DNA from 4 places in the Streptomyces sp. NPDC008121 genome. Region 1 is predicted to be linked to each of the others. Evidence: riboswitches for the same ligand, from Rfam matches in the RefSeq annotation. Region 1 holds a riboswitch; each other region holds the start of a gene.
The links. Region 1 has a riboswitch for cobalamin ahead of ACFZBD_RS03235 (ABC transporter substrate-binding protein). Riboswitches for the same ligand answer to the same signal wherever they lie in the genome.

Region 1 (5,207 bases):
GCGTCCACCGTCACGACGGTGCGTGTGGTGCGGCGCAGGCCGAAGGTGCCCGAGACCGGGTCGAAGGCGAGGTGGTCGGCGTCGAAGGCGGCGGCGACGGCCCCGTTGAGGATCAGGTCCTCGGGCGCCCCGGCGTGCACGCGGGAGTCGCGGTCGACGAGCCAGACCGCGTCGGCCACCCGCAGCGCCAGCTCCAGGTCGTGGGTGCTGACCACGACGGTCAGGCCCTTGTCCCGGGCCAGGTCGCGCAGCAGAACGGTGAGGGCGACCCGTGAGGGGACGTCCAGGAACGCGGTCGGCTCGTCCAGGAGCACCACCTCGGGTTCCTGGGCGAGAGCGCGGGCGGTCAGCACGCGTTGACGCTCGCCGTCGGAGAGCTCGGCGGCCGGACGGTCCGCCAGATGCCGCGCGCCCACCGCCTTCAGCGACCACTCGACGGCCGCGTGGTCCACGGCCGTGAGACGGCCGGTGAAACCGGTGTGCGGGTGCCGGCCGAGCCCGGCCAGTTCCCGTACGGACAGCAGCCCGGCGTCCACCCGGTCGGTCAGGACGACCGCCAGCCGGCGGGCGAGAGTGGTCGGCGGCTGGTGCGCCAGGTCCGCCCCGCCGATGCGGATCCGGCCGTCCAGTGGGGGCAGGAGCCCGCTCAGGGTGCGCAACAGGGTTGATTTTCCTGCGCCGTTGGGTCCGAGGAGCACGGTCAGCTCGCCGGCCCGCGCCTCCAGGTCGAGCCCCGACAGCACGGCCCGGCTCGCTCCGCGCCCGCGCGGCGACCGGGTCCGGTAGCCGACGCCGAGGCCCTGGGTGGTGAGACCGCCGGGGCGGTCCGGTCCGCCGACCGTGTCCTTGACGGGTTCGGTCATCGTGTCGGTCACGAGGCCACTCCTTGTACGCCGCGACGGCTGCGGATCAGGAACGCGATGACGACAGGGGCGCCGAACAGCGAGGTGACGGCGCTGAGCGGCAGCACGGAGTCCGTGCCGGGCGGCTGGCTCAGCAACGCGCACGCCAGTGCGAGGAACGCACCCGCGAGCATCGACGCCGGCATGAGCGCCCGGTGGTCCGAGGTCCCCAGCGCCACCCGCGTCAGGTGCGGGACGGCCAGGCCGAGGAACGCGACGGGGCCGCAGAACGCGGTGGCCGCGCCCGCCAGCAGCGAGGTGCCGGCCAGCGCCAGATTGCGGCTGCGTCGCACGTTCAGGCCCATGGTGCGGGCGTAGTCCTCGCCGAGCAGCAGGGCGTTGAGTCGTTTCGCGGTCAGCAGCGCCGCCAGCAGTCCCGCGCCGATGACGGGCAGCATGACCTGGAGGTCGGGCCAGGTCGTGGCGCTGAAGCTGCCCAGGCCCCACATGACGAACTGCTGGGCGCGCTCGGGCCGGGCGTAGACGAGCATCACCCCGACGACCGCGGTCGCCGCCGAACCGATCATGACGCCGATGACGAGGAGGGTGACGGCCGACTTCACCCATCGCGAGAGGAGCAGGACGAGCGCCATCACGGCGGCGGCCCCGAGCGAGGCGGCGATGACGACACCCACGCGTCCCAGACCGGCCAGGTCGCCGGTGAAGCTGCCGGCGACGCCGCCGGTGCCGACCACCACGGCGGCGACGCCGATGCTGGCGCCCGAACTCACCCCGAGGGAGAACGGATCGGCCAGCGCGTTGCGGAACAGCGTCTGCATCTGCACGCCCGCCACGGCGAGGGCGGCACCGGCGGCGGTGGCGGTCAGCGCTCGCGGCAGCCGGACCTCTTCCACGATGACGGTCCACCGCGGGTCGTCGGCGGTGCCGCCGAACAGGATCCGCACCACCTCCCCGGTCGGCACCGGGTGGGAGCCGGTCGCGAGGGTGAGGACGAACAGGGCGGTGGTACCGGCGACGAGGGCGAGGACGACGGCGAGGCGCCGCCGCGCCATTCGGATCGTCGGCGTGGTGTCCGGGGCGGCGGCCGTCGCGGCGGTCAGGTGCGTCGTCACGCCTTGGGCACCAGCTCGTAGAAGGTGAAGGTGTGGCCCTTCGCCCGGTCCGGGTGCATCAGCGCGAAGAGGTCGGCCAGGACCAGGTCCGGGCGCAGCACACCGCGTTCGAAGTAGTCGTTGCCGCCGCCGGGGCCGACCGCCTTGGTGTTCGTCCAGACCGCACCGCCGGTGAGGGCCTTCAGCTGCCCGTACCGGCTGTCGGCCTTCACGGCGTCGGCGGTGGACTTCCATTGCTGGTCGGCGATCCAGACCGGGGCCCGGCCGCCCTTGGCGTGCACGCCCTCGAAGTTCAGCTGGAGGCCGCCGGTGCCCCGCTCGCTCGCCCACGGATAGGTGCCGCCCGCGTCCTTGATCAGCCGGGCGGCGTAGCTGCCGCCGGCGGGCATGGACCAGGTGCCCTGGTACATCGTTCCGGGCAGCACCTCGACGGGCCTGCCCGCCGCGACGGCCTGCGCACCCTTGGCCGCGACCTTCCGGTAGTCGCCCTCGATGGTGTCGAACACCTCACCGGCGCGCTGCTCCGCCCCGGTGAGCGCGGCCATGGCCTTGACCCACTCGGCTCGGCCGAGCGGACTCGGCTCCAGCCATTCGGCGTTGGCGACGACGGCGATCCCGGCCTGGCGCAGCTTGGGGTACTGCGGGTCGTCGGTGCCCTGGGTCATCAGGACGTCCGGCTTGGCGCCGATGACGGCTTCGGCGTCGAGGGTGCGGTCCTTGGCGTACTCGACGACCTCGCCCGCCCGCACCCGCTCGAGCACCTCGGCGGAGGAGATGGCCACGGCGCTCGCGACACCGGTGAGCACGTCCAGGGTGCCGGTCTCGGTGAGCAGCGGCAGATGGGTGGTGGAGGCGGAGTACAGGCTCTTGACGGGGACGGTGACCTGCTGTGCGGACGCCAGCTCACCGGTCAGCTCCGGCTTCGGCGCACCGCACTTGACCAGGACGTACGACTCGGGCTTGCCCTTGGGGAAGGGCTCCTTGACGGTGAGGACCTGGTAGCTCTTCTCGTACCGGAGCGTGAAGTTCTCGGCGTGCTTAACCGTGGACTTGACCGGGAAGTAGTCCTTGGCCGGGTCGAAGTCCTCGATACAGCCCTTCCCGGCGGCTGCCGCTTTGGCATCGGCGGGCGGGCCGGAGGCGCCGCCGCACGCGGTGAGTGTGAGGGCGGCGGCCAGGAAGACCGCTGCGGCAGCCTGACGGCGACCGGGCGCAAGGGACCGTACGGACGGCAAAGTTGACTCCTGAGGGCATGCGTGGGCCAGGGCGCACCGGCATGGCGGTGCGCCTGATACGGCGTGCGGGAAGAAACCGCTGAGGGAGGAGGTCGTCAGGACCTGGGGGATCGAGCCCGTGCGGCACGCCGGGCAGGCCGGCTCCGGAGGAGCACAGGCAGCGCGGAACTGCCCTCACACATACGCAGGCACACGAGTGCCACCGCCTCTCCTGGGGAAATCCGCCCCGTACATCGAGGTGCGACGGCGTGAGTCTCCTGACTCGGGATCACAGCTTCTCCGGCCTTCCCACCCCTGATGGGGCGGTGGCCATGGGCGGAGTCGCTCCCCCTACACAGTGGCGGTACCGTGCCGGAATCTCACCGGCTTCCTCGTTCCGCCGTCGCTTGTTCGGCGAAAGCATCGCAGAACCGGCCACGCCTCGCCAGACCACACTCTGTGCGATCAGACACAACCGCGAGTGCAGCCATCATGACAAGGAGTGTTCATCCGGTGCAGCCTGCGGCGACCGCTTCACTGCGCTCGACCGTCGCCCCTGGGCGGGACGCCGTTGGCAGTGGGGGGTCGCCCCAGACCACTGTCTGCGTGCCGGCACTGCTGACGAGGCGTAAGCGGATTCACCGCTCACCGGCTCATATCGGGCCCAGGACCTCGCCGGGTACGGCTTCCAGCTCGAGGGTCTCGAGCACGGTGAGCAGTTGCCGTTCCTCGTAGCGGAAGTGGTTCTCCATGATCGCGGCGATGCCTTCGAAGTGCTGGTCGAGCTCCTCGGGCGGCGCGGCCCGGTCGACCGCGGCGCGGAGGCCGTTGAGCAGGTAGGCGATCATCGAGTGGTCCTGCTCAAGGGAGCGCAGTACCGGGCGCAACTGGGGGTGCGCGGCCGCGATGGCGGGGAACAGGGTGCGGTCTTCGCCCTGGTGGTGGGCGTCGAGAGCCGTGCAGAAGCCGTGGCAGTACAGCAGCAGTTCGCGGGTGGCCGCTTCACCGGGGGTGCCGTCGGCGAGGGAGGCGCGGGTCACGGACAGCGCTTCCCGCAGTCGGTGGTGCACCTGACGGAGTTCTTGGCTCCAGGCGACGAGCCTGGTCGTCTCGCGCTCAGACACGCGAGAGCGAAGGGTGGGACGAGTACATCGTCAACCTCCTTCGGTCCGGCGCCTCCATGCCTGACACAGTCTGCCACCGGCACGCGACGCTTCCCGTACGGTACCGCACCCGGGCACGGGACGTTACGGCTCGGCGTGAACTGTCCGCCCAGGCGCGCCTGCGCCTCCTTGGCGTCGGGTGTCACGGGTTGGGGTCGCGTCCGTGCGGATGATCGCGGTGCGGCTCGCAGTCGCTGAACCTGCGCTTTTTCACGGCGGTCCCCGAGGGCACGGCCCCCGAGGGCGTCCTCGCGACGGGCGATCGAGTAAGCACACGTGCGGCGTGTGGCGTCGAGCCTCTCTTCACCTTCTGCTCCAGTGAGTGAGTGCAACGAACACGAGTCATGAAGGAAGCCGGCGGCTCCCGGGTCAAGCGCGCCTGCGGGGAGGGGCCGCGGTGAGTGGTGGTGGGACGGTCGCACGGTGGCTGTTTCCCAACGGGCACCTCTACGAGCGGTTCGTTCCGTCACTGCTTGTGCTGACGTTTGTCAGCGGTCTGGTGGACGCGGCCAGCTTCCTCGGGCTGGGACGGGTGTTCGTGGCCAACATGACGGGCAATGTGGTCTTCCTGGGCTTCGCCTTGTCAGGAGTGGCCGGGCTGTCGGCGGCGGCGTCGGCGGTGGCGCTGGCCGGGTTCCTGGCCGGGGCGGCGGCGGGTGGTGCGTGGCGGCGGAAGACCGAGCCTGGAGCGCTGTTCGCTTCGCTGGTCGTGTTTCAGGCCCTGTTGGCCGGGCTCGCGTTTGCCGGTCAGGCAGCCGGCTGGGGACGGTACGCGGTCCTGGTGCCGCTGGCCTGCGGGATGGGGCTGCAGAACGCCGTCGTGCACCGTCTGGGCGTGCCGGACCTGGCCACCAC
Region 2 (5,207 bases), on a different contig from region 1:
GCTGGTCTGGTGGCGTCGCCGCGCCACCGACCGGGAGTAGCCCGCCGGCACCACCGCCGGCACCCGTGGACCGTCTCCGGCCCGCCCCCGCCTCCCGGCGGAGGCGGGCCGGACCGCGTCTCTAGGGGGTGCGCCCCACGCTCTCGCGGGCGGCGGCGCCCGTGGGTTCGCCCGGCAGGAAGGTCACCTGGGGCGCGCCCGTACGCGGGTGGACGGCGACCTCCGCCGTCACCCCGTACACCTCCCGCAGCAGGGCGGGCGTGAGCACCTCACCGGGCGGGCCGGTGACCACGACCTCGCCGTCGCGCAGGACGTAGAGGCGGTCGCAGTAGAAGGCGGCGAGGTTCAGGTCGTGGAGGGCGACCAGGACCGTGGCCGGCAGCCGGCGCACCAGACCCAGGACGTCCAACTGGTGCCGGACGTCCAGGTGGTTGGTCGGCTCGTCGAGGACCAGCAGGGCGGGCTGCTGGGCCAGCGCGCGGGCGATGAGCACACGCTGGCGTTCGCCGCCCGACAGGTGGTCGAAGGGACGGTCGGCCAGCGCCTCGGCGTCCACCCACGCCAGCGCGGACTCGATGATCAGCGTGTCCTCGCCGGTGTCGCCGTCGAAGAGCCGCTTGTGCGGGGTGCGTCCCATCGCGACCACGTCCCGCACGGTCAGGTCGAAGTCCGCGCCCGTCTCCTGCACCACGGCGGCCAGCGTGCGGGCGAGCCGGCGGACCGGCACGGACCACACGTCGGCGCCGTCCACCCGGACGCTGCCCGCCCGGGGACGCAGCACGCGGTAGACGGCCCGCAGAAGGCTGGACTTGCCGCTGCCGTTGGGCCCGACGAGGCCGATCACCTCACCGGACCGGGCGGTCAGGGAGACGTCCCGGACGAGCCGGTGCGCGCCCGCCGTGAGCGTGACGCCCTCGACGGTGAGTTCGGTGGCCGTCATGCCGCTCCCCGGTCGGCCGTGCGCCGGGCGTCCCGCCGCATCAGCCACAGGAAGAACGGCCCCCCGCACAGCGCCGTGAGGACCCCGACCGGGATCTCCATGGGTGCGGCGACCGTACGCGCCGCGATGTCGGCCCAGATCAGGAACACCGCCCCGCCCAGCGCGGCCGTCGGCAGCACCCGGCGGTGGTCGCCGCCGACGAAGAGCCGCACGGTGTGCGGCATCATCAGCCCCACGAACCCGATCGGCCCGGCGGCCGCCACCAGAACGCCGGTGACCAGCGAGAGCAGGACGAAGGTCCGGGCCCGGAACCGGGCGACGTCGAGCCCCATCGTCGAGGCCGCCTCCTCGCCGGCGAGCAGCAGATTGAGCGAACGGGCCCGGGTCAGCAGGACCGCGACGCCGAGCGCGAGCGCCGCGCCGGGCAGCCACAGGGTGGCCCACTGGACACCGCCGAGGCCCCCGAGGGTCCAGGCAAGGACCGCCCGGGCCTCGTTGCCCCGGTCGCTGGTCAGCAGCAGGACGTCCATGACCGCCGTGAGGACGGAGGCGAACGCCACGCCCGACAGCACCAGCCGCACCGAGGTGATGCGGCCGCCGGACCGGGCCGTCGTGTAGACGAGCAGCAGCGTCAGCAGGGCGCCGGCGAACGCGGCGACCGACAGGGACACCGGCCCGAAGAGGCTCACCCCGAAGACGATCACCGCGACGGCGCCCAGGGAGGCGCCCGAGGAGACGCCCAGCAGGTACGGCTCCGCGAGCGGGTTGCGTACCAACGCCTGCATCGCGGCGCCCACCACCGCGAGCCCGGCGCCCGTCACCGCGCCCAGCAGCACCCGCGGCGCCCGCACGTCGAGCACGATCGTCTCCCGCGCCTGCGACCAGGCGGGCTCGGAACCGTCTCCGGTCAGGGCGTGCGTCACGATGCCCCACACCTGGCCGGGGGGCACCGGCACCGAGCCGATGGCCATGCCCGCCGTCATCGACGCCAGGAGCAGCACGCCGAGGACGACCAGGGTGAGGGCGAAGGCGCGGCGGCCCGGACCGGCCGCGCGGGCGGCGCCCGCCGGACGGGCGGAGGAGCCGGCGGGGGGAGCGGCGGACACGGCTTTCGCCGGTGCCGTCACCGGAAGCGCTCGGGGTGCAGCCCGCGGGCGAGGTCCTCGACCGCGTACGGCGCGCGGACACCGACCAGCGTCGCCGTCAGCGGCAGCACCACGAAGCGCTTGTTCTTCACGGCCGGCACGTCGGCGAGGGCCGGCTGCGCCAGCAGGAACTTCTTCTTCTGTTCGACGTTCCCCGCACCCGCGTAGTCGTAGATGGCGATGACCTCCGGCTTACGGGCGACGACCTGCTCCCACGAGACGTCGCCGAAGACGTCGTCGAGGTCGGCGAAGACGTTGGTGCCGCCGGCGAGGCGGATGACCTCGGTGCCGAGGCTCTTGCCTCCGGCGGTGAACGCCGACTTGTCGCCGCTGTCGTACACGAAGACGGGGAGGGCGGGAGCCCCCTTCACCGTCGCCGCGGTCTTTGCCACGCGCCCCTGAAGGTCGGCCACCAGCGCGTCGGCACGCTCCTCGACGCCGAAGAGGGAGCCGATGGCGCGGATCTCGTCGTACGTGTCCGTCATCGCCACCTTCTTCTTCCCGCAGTACTCGCGGTTGAGGTAGGTGTCGATCCCGGCGTCGGCGAACGCCTTGCGGGAGCGGCCCTCCTTCTCGGCGAACGCGCTGGCGTAGCCGCCGTACACGAAGTCCGGTTCCGCGTTGAGGACCGACTCGAAGGACGGTTCCTTCTTCGCCAGCTCCGGGATCGCCGCGAAGTCCTCGCGGAAGGCGGGCAGTACGGCCGAGTCGGGGAAGGCCGTGCCGACGATCCGGTCCTTCAGACCGAGGGCCAGCATCAGCTCGGCCGGGTGCTGATGGATGGTCACCACCCGGGAGGGCGGCTTGTCGTACGTGGTGCGCGTGCCGCAGTTCTCGACGGTGAGGGGGAAACCCTCGGCGGACGCACCGGGCTTCGCGCCGCCGCCCTCCCGGGCGGTGCCGCTCTGAGGGGAGGCGCCGCAGCCGGTGAGCAGGACCCCCGACAGGGCGAGGGCCAGGGCGGCGGCGCGCACGGGGCGGCGACGGGGCATGCTGCGCGTGCGGGGCATGCGGGACGTACTGGGGTACACGAAAAGCCTCCTGGGGAGTCCGCGCTCCTCGGATCGGGCCCGCGACAGGCCAGTTTCCTGACTCCCGGATCGGCGTACACCCCAGCCTTCCCACGCGGTGCGCGCAGTGGCGTCTCGACGGGTGCACTCCCCGGTCACAGTGGCGGGACCGTGCCGGTTTCGCACCGGCTTCCTGTCTCCCGTCGCGGTGATGACCAGGTGATCCTACGGTTCCGCGCCTCCGGCGCAAAAGGACGCCCTCTCGGTCCCGCGCCGCCTTGTTGCCGAAACGGCAAGCATCTTTGACGCGCCGGGGGGCCGTGGCGAGTCTGGACCCAGGTGCCGCCGGCGCCGCGCAGTCGTCCCGAAGGAGCCTCGATGCCGACCCCGAAGCCCACCGATCCCGCCGAGTTCTGGGAAGAGCGCTACCGCACGAGCGACCGTGTCTGGAGCGGCGAACCGAACCCGCTCCTCGTGCGGGAGGCCGCCGATCTGACACCGGGCACGGCCCTGGACCTGGGCTGTGGCGAGGGCGGCGACGTCCTGTGGCTGGCCTCGCGGGGGTGGCGGGTGACCGGCGTGGACATCTCCGCGACCGCCCTGGAACGGGCGGCCGCCCACGTGGCGGAGGCCGGCTGCGCCGACCGGACCGCCTTCGAGCGGCACGACCTCGGAGTGACCTTCCCCGAGGGCGGCTTCGACCTGGTGAGCGCCCAGTTCCTGCAGTCGCCCGTTCCGCTCGACCAGGACGGGGTGCTCAGGTCGGCCGCCGCCGCGGTCGCCCCGGGCGGCACGCTCCTCATCGCCATGCACGCCGCGTGGCCGTCCTGGATGGAGAAGCACGAGTACCCGTTCGACGCGGAGTTCCCCACCCTCGACGGCGTCCTCGCGGCGCTCGCCCTGCCGCACCCCTGGCGGGTGGACACGCTGGAGGGCGTGGAACGCGCCCTCACCGCGCCCGACGGCCGCCGGGGCACGCGGGTGGACAACGTGTGGCGGCTCACCCGCACCGCCTGATCCCGCACCGCCTGACCTCGTACAGCCCGCCCCGTAACGCCTGATCCCGCCCCTGCCTCGGGATGTCTCCCCTTCGCGGCCGCGCCCCCCGGACCCTCGACTCGCACACGCGTGTGATCATGACGGGCATGGGTCCGGGGAGGACCCAGGGGAGGGAACATGGCTTACACAGACACCAACGGCATCGATCTGTCCGGTCCGACCGGCAGACTGATCCAGACCGTCGACCTGGTGAAGAACCCGGCGCCGCAGGCGATCGCGACGGACACCGTCAACGGGCACGTCTTCGTGCTCCAGGTCGAGAGCTCGGCCACGGCCCCGGCCGGCAACATGTACCTCAACCGCATCGACCGGCGGACCGGCGTGCGCACGGGGGCGATGCAGCTGAAGGGCTTCGGCCACGGCCTCGCCATGGGCGTGGAGCCGGTCGGCGCCGACAGCTACGTCTGGACGGAGGTCGGGCCGCTCCACGTCACCGGCGGCGGCACCACCTTCGGCAAGGCGATCACGCGGTTCCGGTTCGCCGACGGGGAGGTACTCGACGGCGCCACCATCCCGGCGGAGCGGAAGTTCACCGCTCCCGGCAGCACCTCCGGCACCGGCCCCTCGACCGACCCGGTGCACGGCCTGCTGACGGTGATGTACCACAAGGGCGGCGACCGGCACTTCACCCGGTACGCCACGGCCGGTGCCGCCACCGGCGACTGGACGCCGGCCGGCCCGACGTTCGTCGTGCCCGACGGGGAGGACGTCACCCCCGCCGTGCCCTCGCCGTACCCGCTGGAGCCGAAGCTCACCTTCCAGGGCTTCGCGAGCCTCGGGGACGTCCTGTACGTCTACCAGTGGGCGCCGTACGACAAGGGCGAGGACCCGACCGTACCCAGCGAGTTCCCGGGCATCACCTTCCTCACGTCCTACTCGTGGACGACGGGGCTCAGGCTCGACCGGCAGGTCGTCACCGGCGCCGACGGCCTCACGCGGCGGGAGCCCGAGGGGCTGGCCGTCGAGGTCGACCCGGCGACGCGGGAGACCCGGCTGCTCTTCGGATTCAGCAACACCACGCCCGGCAGCGAGTTCGCGCGCGACGTCACGATC
Region 3 (5,207 bases), on a different contig from region 1:
AGGAGGTTCTTCTGGTCGTGGGAGCTCATCACTGGCAGGCCTCGCAGGACTCGGGGTTTTCCAGGGAGCAGGCGACCGCGTCGGGGTCGGCGGCCTGCTGGACGGGGATGGGGGCGGCGGTGGGCGTCGCGGCGCGGGCCGCGCGGGCGATCCGGGTCGCCGGGCGGGAGCGCAGGTAGTACGTCGTCTTCAGCCCCTGCTTCCAGGCGTACGCGTACATCGACGACAGCTTGCCGATCGTCGGCGTCTCCAGGAACAGGTTCAGGGACTGCGACTGGTCCAGGAACGGGGTGCGGGCCGCCGCCATGTCGATCAGTCCGCGCTGCGGGATCTCCCACGCCGTGCGGTACAGCTCGCGCACCTCGGCCGGCACCCAGCCGAAGTCGGCGACCGAGCCGTTGGCCTCGCGCAGCGCCTCACGGGTCTGCGCGTCCCACACGCCGAGCCGCTTCAGCTCGTCCACGAGGTAGGAGTTGACCTGGAGGAACTCCCCGGAGAGCGTCTCGCGCTTGAAGAGGTTGGAGACCTGCGGCTCGATGCACTCGTACACGCCCGCGATCGACGCGATCGTCGCCGTCGGCGCGATGGCGAGGAGGAGGCTGTTGCGCATGCCGACCGCCGCGATCCGCTCGCGCAGCGCGGCCCAGCGCTCGGGCCAGGTCAGCGCGACGTCGTAGTGGTCGGGGTGCAGGACGCCCCGGGCGGCGCGGGTCTTCTCCCAGGCCGGGAGCGGGCCGTTGCGCTCGGCGAGGTCGGTGGAGGCCTCGTACGCCGCGAGCATGATCCGCTCGGCGATCCGCGTCGACAGCGCGCGGGCCTCGGGCGAGTCGAAGGGCAGCTTCAGCTGGAAGAAGACGTCCTGGAGGCCCATCGCGCCCAGGCCGACGGGCCGCCAGCGGGAGTTGGAGCGCCCGGCCTGCTCGGTCGGGTAGAAGTTGATGTCGACGACCCGGTCGAGGAACGTGACGGCGGTACGGACGGTCGCGTCCAGCCGCTCCCAGTCGATGTCGCCGGTCGACAGGTCGACGAAGGCGCCGAGGTTGACCGAGCCCAGGTTGCAGACCGCGGTCTCGCCGTCGTCCGTGACCTCCAGGATCTCCGTGCAGAGATTGGAGGAGTGCACCGTGTGGCCGGGCTCCGCCGTCTGGTTGGCGGTCCGGTTCGAGGCGTCCTTGAACGTCATCCAGCCGTTGCCGGTCTGCGCCAGCGTCCGCATCATCCGGCCGTACAGCTCGCGCGCCGGCATGGTCTTGCGGGCCAGCCCCTTGGCCTCGGCGGCGCGGTAGGCGGCGTCGAACTCCTCGCCCCACAGGTCGACCAGCTCGGGCACGTCGGCGGGGGAGAACAGCGACCACGGGGCGTCGGCGTTGACCCGCCGCATGAACTCGTCCGGGATCCAGTGCGCCAGGTTGAGGTTGTGCGTACGCCGCTGGTCCTCACCGGTGTTGTCGCGTAGCTCCAGGAACTCCTCGATGTCCGCGTGCCAGGTCTCCAGGTAGACGGCGGCCGCGCCCTTGCGCCGCCCGCCCTGGTTCACGGCGGCGACGGAGGCGTCCAGCGTCTTGAGGAACGGCACGATGCCGTTGGAGTGCCCGTTGGTGCCGCGGATCAGCGAGCCGCGGGCTCGGATGCGGGAGTACGACAGGCCGATGCCGCCGGCGTGCTTGGAGAGCCGGGCGACCTGGTGGTACCGGTCGTAGATGGAGTCCAGCTCGTCCTTCGGCGAGTCCAGCAGATAGCAGGACGACATCTGCGGGTGGCGGGTGCCGGAGTTGAAGAGCGTGGGGGAGGAGGGGAGGTAGTCGAGCCGGCTCATCAGCCCGTAGAGCGCCGCCACCTCGTCGAGCGCGCGGGCGCTGTCGTCCTCGGCGAGCCCGCAGGCCACCCGGAGCATGAAGTGCTGCGGGGTCTCGATCACCTTGCGGGTGATCGGGTGGCGCAGGAGGTAGCGGGAGAAGAGCGTGCGCAGGCCGAAGTAGCCGAAGCGGTCGTCCGCGGCGGAGTCGATCAGCGCGTCCAGCCGGGCGGCGTGCTGCCGGACGAACGCGGCCGTGCGGTCGGCGATCAGACCCTCGTGGTGGCCGACGGCCACCGAGGAGGAGAAGGTGATCGCGCCCTGGCCGGCGGCCTCGTCGGCGATGGTGATCGTCAGCAGGCGGGCCGCGAGCCGGGAGTAGGCCGGGTCCTCGGCGATCAGACCGGCGGCCGCCTCGGTGGCCAGCTCCCGCAGCTCCGCCTCGTCGGAGGAGGCGTTGCGGCCGCGCAGCGCGGCGGCGGCGACCTTGCCCGGGTCGGTGTCGGGGAGATCGGCGGTGAGGTCGGTCAGGGTCCGCAGCAGCATGGTGCCGGGTCCGTCGCTCTCGATCGCCGTGGCCGGATCGGCTGGCGCGATGGTCACGTGGGGCTCTCCCTCGCTCGGCCCGGGGGCGGCGGCGGGAGGCGGACGGCAGGGGGCACCCCTTCACGCGGGCGCGCGCCGTGTCCACCGGCCCACTCCGCGAGGCCCGGACGACTCTGGCACCCGGAACGGACGGACCGGGCGCACTGTCGGCAGGTCTTCGGACTCGCGTGAGCGCAAAAGCACACCAACACACCGTTGCGGGACAGTTCCGGATTTCCACCGGATTCCCCTGCGGCGACAGCGAGATGAGCATACATGTGGGGGGCGCCGCTTGCGGCACCCCCCACATGTTGTGTCGCTCCTCCTCCGGTGCGTCCGCCTTTCAGCCCCTCCGCCCCGGAGCGAGCGGTCAGTGCGTGTTCGCGCCGAGCTTGGGAAGCTCGGTCTCGACCCCCGGGTCGCCCGCGTCCGCGGTGTAGTCCGACGGAGAGGTCTCGTCGATGCCGTCCGGCGCCTTGACCGCCCTCAGGACGAAGGTGAGGACGACGGTGACGACGACGTTGAGCACGAAGGCGGTGAGACCGATGTAGCCGATCTCGCCGATGCCCGGGATCTCGGCGGACGAGCCGCCGAAGTGCTTCTGGGTCGGGCTGGCCACTCCGTACGCCGCCGCCGTGCCGTACACCATGCCGACGGCCCAGCCGGCGAGCAGCGCCCAGCGGTGGAACCAGCGGGTGAACAGACCGCCGACCAGCGCCGGCAGGGTCTGCAGGATCCAGATGCCGCCGAGGAGCTGGAAATTGATGGCGACGGTCTTGTCCATGGTGAGGACGAAGGCCAGCGCGCCGACCTTCACCAGCAGGGACACCAGCTTGGACACCTTGGTCTCCTGCTCCGGCGTGGCGTCCGGCTTCAGGAAGTCCTTGTAGATGTTGCGGGTGAAGAGGTTGGCCGCGGCGATCGACATGATCGCCGCCGGCACCAGCGCGCCGATGCCGATCGCGGCGAAGGCCACGCCCGCGAACCAGTCCGGGAACATGTTCTCGAACAGCTGCGGGATGGCGAGCTGGCCGTTGCTGACCTTGACCCCGGCCGCGATCGCCATGAAGCCGAGCAGCGCCAGCAGACCCAGCATCAGGGAGTAGAGCGGCAGGATCGTGGTGTTGCGGCGGATGACGTCACGGCTGCGCGAGGAGAGCGTCGCCGTGATCGAGTGCGGGTACATGAAGAGCGCGAGCGCCGACCCGAGCGCCAGCGTGGCATAGCCCCACTGGCCCATCTCGCCCGGCACCAGCGCGCCGCGCGGCTTGTCGGTCGCCGGGTTGACCGTCGCGTAGGCCTCGCCGGCCTTGGCGAAGATCTCGTCGAAGCCGCCGAGCTTGATCGGGATGTAGATGATCGCCACCGCGATGACGATGTAGATCAGGGTGTCCTTGACGAAGGCGATGAGCGCCGGGGCGCGCAGACCCGAGGAGTACGTGTACGCCGCGAGGACACCGAACGCGATCAGCAGCGGCAGGTCCTTGATGAACCAGTGGGTGGTCTCGCCGCCGCCCACGCCCATCACGTCCAGGACGGCCTGGATGCCGACGAGCTGGAGCGCGATGTACGGCATGGTGGCGAGGATGCCGGTCAGCGCGACCGCCAGCGACAGGCCCTTGGAGCCGAACCGGCCGCGGACGAAGTCCGAGGTGGTGACGTAGCCGTGCTTGTGCGAGACGGACCACAGGCGCGGCAGGAAGGTGAAGATCAGCGGGTAGACCAGGATGGTGTACGGCACGGCGAAGAAGCCGGCCGCGCCTGCCGCGTAGATCGCCGCCGGGACGGCGACGAAGGTGTAGGCGGTGTAGAGGTCGCCGCCCAGCAGGAACCAGGTCACCCAGGTGCCGAACGAGCGGCCGCCCAGGCCCCACTCGTCGAGGCTGTGCTCGTTCTCGGCCCTGCGCCAGCGCGAGGCGAGGAAGCCCATGACCGTGACGGCCAGGAAGAAGAAGATGAAGACGGCGAGTGCGACGCCGTTCACGCCGTCCTTCACTTCGACCCACCTCCCTTGCGGGATCGCTGGTCACGCTGCCACAGCTGGTACGCGATCATGGTCAGCACGGTCGAGATGACGACCCAGGCCATCTGGTACCAGTAGAAGAACGGGATGCCGATGAAGGTCGGTTCGACCTTCGCGTACGAGCTCACCCAGAGCATCGCCACGAACGGCGCGAACAGGCAGAGCGCCACCACCACCCGCACGGGTGTGACGGTTGGTTGTCTTTGCTGTGTTTCCGGCATACGGCGAACCGTCCCCTCGCTGATCACCTGTGTAATGGGCAGGAAATCTAGGGGACGGGTACGCCGTATGGAACCCCCGTCCGAATATCGGACGCGGCTGGGGTCTTTTGTCGGGGAATGGCGGGCGGCGGCTCAGCCGTTGGGGCGCTGCAGCCTGGCGACGAACTTGTACCGGTCGCCGCGGTAGACCGAGCGCACCCACTCGACCGGCTCGCCCTGGGCGTCCAGGGAGTGACGGGAGAGCATCAGCATCGGCAGGCCTACGTCCGTCCCGAGCAGCCCGGCCTCGCGCGGAGTGGCCAGGGAGGTCTCGATCGTCTCCTCGGCCTCGGCGAGGTGTACGTCGTACACCTCGGCCAGCGCGGTGTAGAGCGAGGTGTACTTCACCAGCGAACGGCGCAGCGCCGGGAAGCGCTTGGCCGAGAGGTGGGTGGTCTCGATCGCCATCGGCTCGCCGCTCGCCAGGCGCAGCCGCTCGATGCGCAGCACCCGGCCGCCCGCGGAGATGTCGAGCAGTCCGGCCAGGGTGTCGTCGGCGGTGACGTACCCGATGTCGAGCAGCTGGGAGGTGGGCTCCAGGCCC
Region 4 (5,207 bases), on a different contig from region 1:
TCGTAGCCGAAGAGGTAGTCGACGGTCGCCGCCAGCTCGAACGCGCCCTTGTAGCCGTGGCGGCGCATCGCCTCGATCCACTTCGGGTTGACCACGCGGGCCCGGAAGACCCGCGAGGTCTCCTCGACCAGGGTGCGGGTGCGGACCGTCTCCGGTCGGGTGGAGTCGCCGATGTACGCCTCGGGGGCCGTGCCCTTCAGCGCGCGGACGGTCGCCACCATGCCGCCGTGGTACTGGAAGTAGTCGTCGGAGTCGGCGATGTCGTGCTCACGGGTGTCGGTGTTCTTCGCCGCCACCGCGATCCGCTTGTACGCCGTCTCCATCTCCGCCCGGGCCGGGCGCCCTTCGAGACCGCGGCCGTAGGCGTACCCGCCCCACACGGTGTAGACCTCGGCGAGGTCCGCGTCCGTGCGCCAGTCGCGCGAGTCGATCAGCTGGAGGATGCCGGCACCGTACGTGCCCGGCCGGGAGCCGAAGATCCGGGTCGTGGCGCGCCGCTCGTCGCCGTGCTCGGCCAGGTCGGCCTGCGCGTGCGCCCGTACGAAGTTGGCGTCGGCCGGCTCGTCGAGCGAGGCGACGAGCCGTACGGCGTCGTCCAGGAGGCCGATGACGTGCGGGAACGCGTCCCGGAAGAAGCCCGAGATGCGCAGGGTGACGTCGACGCGGGGGCGGCCAAGCTCGGCGAGCGGGATCGCCTCCAGGCCGTTGACCCGCCGGGACGCCTCGTCCCACAGCGGGCGGACGCCGAGCAGGGCCAGCGCCTCGGCCACGTCGTCGCCGGCCGTGCGCATCGCGCTGGTGCCCCACAGGGAGAGGCCCACGGAGGTCGGCCAGTCGCCGTTGTCGGTGCGGTAGCGCTCCAGGAGGGAGTCGGCGAGCGCCTGACCCGTCTCCCACGCGAGGCGGGAGGGGACGGCCTTCGGGTCGACGGAGTAGAAGTTGCGGCCGGTCGGCAGGACGTTGACCAGGCCGCGCAGCGGCGAGCCCGAAGGACCGGCCGGCACGAAGCCGCCGTTCAACGCGTGGACGGCGTGACCGAGTTCGTCGGTGGTGGACGCCAGGCGGGGCACCACCTGCTCGCAGGCGAAGCGCAGGACGTCCGCCACCTCCGGGCCGTGGGCGCCCGCGATCTCCGCGACGGCGTCCACGGACCAGTCCGCGGCCTCCAGCGCCTCGACCAGCTGCCGGGCCTTCTCCTCCGCCTCGTCCGCCGTGCGCAGGGTCGCCGCCGACTCGTCGAGGCCCAGGGCCTCCCGGAGGCCGGGCAGGGCCTGCGTACCGCCCCAGATCTGCCGGGCGCGCAGGATCGACAGCACGAGGTTGACCCGCGCCTCGCCCGTCGGCGCCCCGCCGAGCACGTGCAGACCGTCCCTGATCTGCGCGTCCTTGACCTCGCAGAGCCAGCCGTCGACGTGCAGCAGGAAGTCGTCGAAGCCGTCGTCCTCGGGCCGGTCCTCCATCCCCAGGTCGTGGTCGAGCTTGGCGGCCTGGATCAGCGTCCAGATCTGCGCGCGGATCGCCGGCAGCTTCGAGGGGTCCATGGAGGAGATCTGCGCGTACTCGTCCAGGAGCTGCTCCAGGCGCGCGATGTCGCCGTAGGAGTCGGCGCGGGCCATCGGCGGCACCAGGTGGTCGACGAGCGTGGCGTGCACGCGCCGCTTGGCCTGGGTGCCCTCGCCCGGGTCGTTGACCAGGAAGGGATAGATCAGCGGCAGGTCGCCGAGCGCCGCGTCCGGGCCGCACGCGGCGGACAGGCCGGCGTTCTTGCCGGGCAGCCACTCCAGGTTGCCGTGCTTGCCGAGGTGGACCATGGCGTCCGCGCCGAAGCCGCCGTCCTCGGCGCGCGCCGCGATCCAGCGGTAGGCGGCCAGGTAGTGGTGGGACGGCGGGAGATCGGGGTCGTGGTAGATCGCGATCGGGTTCTCGCCGAAGCCGCGCGGCGGCTGGATGAGGATCAGCAGGTTCCCGCGCCGCAGGGCGGCGAGGACGATGTCGCCCTCCGGGTTCCGCGAACGGTCGAGGAACATCTCGCCGGGCGCCGGGCCCCAGTGCTCCTCGACGTGGCGGCGCAGCTCCTCGGGGAGGGTGGCGTACCAGCGCTTGTAGTCGGCCGCCGGGATGCGGACCGGGTTGCGGGCCAGCTGCTCCTCGGTCAGCCAGTCCTGGTCGTGGCCGCCGGCCTCGATCAGGGCGTAGATCAGCTCGTCGCCGTCGCCGGAGACCAGGCCCGGGATCTCCTCGACGGGGCCGAAGTCGTACCCCTCCTCGCGCAGGCGGCGCAGGAGCGCGACGGCGGAGGCGGGGGTGTCGAGGCCGACCGCGTTGCCGATCCGGGAGTGCTTCGTCGGGTACGCGGAGAGGACCAGGGCGAGCTTCTTCCCGGCGTTCGGGATGTGCCGCAGGCGGGAGTGGCGCACGGCGATCCCGGCGACGCGGGCGGCGCGCTCGGTGTCCGCGACATAGGCCGGGAGGCCGTCCTCGTCGATCTCCTTGAAGGAGAACGGGACGGTGATCAGCCGGCCGTCGAACTCGGGCACCGCGACCTGGCTGGCGGCGTCCAGCGGCGAGAGCCCCTCGTCGTTCTCCTCCCAGGCGGCACGCGAACCGGTGAGGCAGAGCGCCTGGAGGATCGGTACGTCGAGGGCGGCGAGCGCCCCCGCGTCCCACGCCTCTTCGCCCGCCCGTCGCCCACCACCACCCTTGTCCGAGTCGCTTCGCGACACCCCCATTTCTGCGGCCTGCGCCTCGGCGGGCTTGGTGCCGCCCGCCGCGAGGACGGTGGTGACGATCGCGTCGGCGCCCCTGAGCGTCTCGATCAGCTCGGGCTCGGGGGCCCGCAGCGAGGCGACGTACAGCGGCAGCGCGCGGGCGCCGGCGTCCTCGATCGCCTCGCAGAGGGAGTCGACGAAGGCGGTGTTCCCGCTCATGTGGTGGGCGCGGTAGTAGAGCACGGCGACCGTCGGGCCGTCGGTCCGCCTCGGCTCGCGCTCCAGGGGGCCCCAGGTGGGGGCGGCGGCCGGGGCCTCGAAACCGTGGCCGGTGAGCAGCACGGTGTCGGAGAGGAACCGGGCGAGCTGCTCCAGGTTGGCCGGGCCGCCGTGCGCGAGGTAGGCGTGGGCCTCGGTGGCGACGCCGACGGGGACCGTGGAGCTCTCCATCAGCTGGGCGTCCGGGGCCTGTTCGCCGGAGAGCACGACCAGCGGCTTCTCCGTCGCCCGCAGCGTCTGCAGGCCGTCCTCCCAGGCGCGCAGGCCGCCGAGGAGGCGGACGACGACGAGGTCGGCGCCGTCGAGCAGCCCGGGAAGGTCCCCGGGGGCGAGGCGGGAGGGGTTGGCGAACCGGTACCCGACCGGACCGCCGGCCGCGCGGGCGCTGAGCAGGTCGGTGTCGGAGTGCGACAGCAACAGAATTCGCATGCGAGCGCAGGCCTTCCTCGGGGTTGTCCGCGCCCCGGGTGGTCGTGTGGACGGCGGGAGTTCCTGACTCACCCGGCCCCCGTTCCCGGGGCGGGCTCACAGTGGCGGGACCGCGCCGGATTCTCACCGGGCTTCCTCCCCGGGGTCCTGGGACCCCATGCCGTCTGCATAGTAGATCCTGCCCGCGGCGGCCCGAAGGGTCGCCCGCGACCACGTGGGTATGCTCGCCGCCATGCCGCCCACCCCACCCACCACGCCCAACCAGGGCGAACCCGTCATACGGGACCGTGGCGACGCCTGCCCGGGGGCGCTGCGCCTGCACCCCGCCGACGACGGGCGCCTGGCCCGACTGCGGCTGCCCGCAGGCGCGTTGACAGTACGTCAGGTCGAGTCCCTGGCCGTGGCGGCGGAGGAGCTGGGCGACGGGCGGATCAGCGTCACCTCGCGGGGCAACGTGGAGCTGCGCGGCCTCGGCGAGGGCTGCGGGGCCGACCTCGCGGGGCTGCTCGCCCCGGCCGGACTGCTGCCCTCCGCCACCCACGAACGCGTCCGGAACATCGTGGTCTCGCCGCTGGCGGGGATCGACGGAAACGGTTGCGGGGACGCGCGGTTGTGGGCGCGCGAGCTGGACGCGCTGCTCTGCGCGCGGGCGTGGACGGCAGCGCTTTCCGGCCGTTTCCTCTTCGCCTTCGACGACGGGCGGGGAGACGTCGGCGGGCTGGGCGCGGATGTGACGTTGTTCTCAACGGGGGCGGGGGCGCCGGGGGTCGCTGCGACGGCCGGGGCCGTCCGCCCGCCCGCTCCGCCGGAGCACGGACACGGCCCGGAGCACACGGACGACCCTGAGCACGGACACGACCCGAAGCACGCGGACGACCCGGAGCACGGGTACGACCCGGAGCGCGCGGGCGGCGCGCTCCTGCGGGTCGGTCGCCAGGTGTTCCGGGTCGCCGCCGCCGACGCGCCGCGCGCCGCCCTCGCGGCCGCCGACGCCTTCCTCGCCGCCGCCCGCACGGCCGGGACCGGGGCCTGGCGCGTCCACGAGCTGCCCGGGGCCGTCCGGCCGGACCTCGCGGGCGCGCTGGCCCGCGCGGGCGTCCCGGCCGCACCGGACACCCCGGGCGCGTGCCCGGATCCGAGCGGGCAGGGCCCGCTCCCCGGCGTGCTCGCCCACCCGGCGACCGGCCGGCACGCCGTCTCCGTCGCCCTGCCGCTCGGCCGCCTCACCTCCGCCCAGTTGCGCGCCCTCGCCCCCGGCGACGGCGGCGGCGAACTGCGGCTCACCCCGTGGCGCGGCGCCGTCGTGACCGGCCTCGCCGACCGTACGGCCGCCGAGGCGCGGCGGGACGCCCTCGCCGAAGCCGGACTGATCACCCGCGACGACTCCCCCTGGCTCGGCGTCGGCGCCTGCACCGGGCGGCCCGGCTGCGCCCGGTCCCTCGCCGACGTCCGGGCGGACGCCACCCCCGGCCGCGCCGGCGGCCCCGGACCCACCGACGACGGCGGCCCCCCGCCCCGCCGGCTGCCCGTCCACTTCTCCGGCTGCGCACGGCGCTGCGGCCATCCGAAGGGGAGCTGGGTGGACGTGGTCGCCACCGGCGACGGTACGTACGAGGTCGACGGCGTCCCCACCCCCCGAACGCAACTGGCGGCCGCTGTGGCGACAGCCCGTACACCCACCACGAGATGAGCGAGAGCAACACGATGTTCGACTACGAGAAGGACGGCGCGGAGATCTACCGCCAGTCCTTTGCCACGATCCGCGCCGAAGCGGATCTCGCGGGTCTGCCC

Region 2: another riboswitch for cobalamin. It lies ahead of ACFZBD_RS06990 (ABC transporter substrate-binding protein); the one in region 1 lies ahead of ACFZBD_RS03235 (ABC transporter substrate-binding protein).
Region 3: another riboswitch for cobalamin. It lies ahead of ACFZBD_RS12405 (ribonucleoside-diphosphate reductase subunit alpha); the one in region 1 lies ahead of ACFZBD_RS03235 (ABC transporter substrate-binding protein).
Region 4: another riboswitch for cobalamin. It lies ahead of cobN (cobaltochelatase subunit CobN); the one in region 1 lies ahead of ACFZBD_RS03235 (ABC transporter substrate-binding protein).

The regions. Positions count from the first base shown of each region.
Region 1 is NZ_JBIBHT010000001.1:740,168-745,374, forward strand. It holds gene ACFZBD_RS03225 (ATP-binding cassette domain-containing protein) at 1-875, opposite strand, end outside; gene ACFZBD_RS03230 (iron chelate uptake ABC transporter family permease subunit) at 872-1,975, opposite strand; gene ACFZBD_RS03235 (ABC transporter substrate-binding protein) at 1,972-3,210, opposite strand; cobalamin riboswitch at 3,440-3,647, opposite strand; gene ACFZBD_RS03240 (hemerythrin domain-containing protein) at 3,843-4,313, opposite strand; gene ACFZBD_RS03245 (DUF1275 family protein) at 4,750-5,207, shown strand, end outside.
Region 2 is NZ_JBIBHT010000002.1:300,864-306,070, reverse strand. It holds gene ACFZBD_RS07005 (hypothetical protein) at 1-40, shown strand, start outside; gene ACFZBD_RS07000 (ATP-binding cassette domain-containing protein) at 122-940, opposite strand; gene ACFZBD_RS06995 (iron chelate uptake ABC transporter family permease subunit) at 937-2,046, opposite strand; gene ACFZBD_RS06990 (ABC transporter substrate-binding protein) at 2,064-3,095, opposite strand; cobalamin riboswitch at 3,146-3,330, opposite strand; gene ACFZBD_RS06985 (methyltransferase domain-containing protein) at 3,474-4,112, shown strand; gene ACFZBD_RS06980 (hypothetical protein) at 4,272-5,207, shown strand, end outside.
Region 3 is NZ_JBIBHT010000003.1:522,169-527,375, reverse strand. It holds gene ACFZBD_RS12410 (ribonucleotide-diphosphate reductase subunit beta) at 1-29, opposite strand, end outside; gene ACFZBD_RS12405 (ribonucleoside-diphosphate reductase subunit alpha) at 29-2,398, opposite strand; cobalamin riboswitch at 2,532-2,691, opposite strand; gene mctP (monocarboxylate uptake permease MctP) at 2,751-4,376, opposite strand; gene ACFZBD_RS12395 (DUF3311 domain-containing protein) at 4,373-4,624, opposite strand; gene ACFZBD_RS12390 (GntR family transcriptional regulator) at 4,757-5,207, opposite strand, start outside.
Region 4 is NZ_JBIBHT010000004.1:380,931-386,137, reverse strand. It holds gene cobN (cobaltochelatase subunit CobN) at 1-3,416, opposite strand, end outside; cobalamin riboswitch at 3,455-3,590, opposite strand; gene ACFZBD_RS16050 (cobalamin biosynthesis protein CobG) at 3,637-5,106, shown strand; gene ACFZBD_RS16045 (precorrin-8X methylmutase) at 5,103-5,207, shown strand, end outside.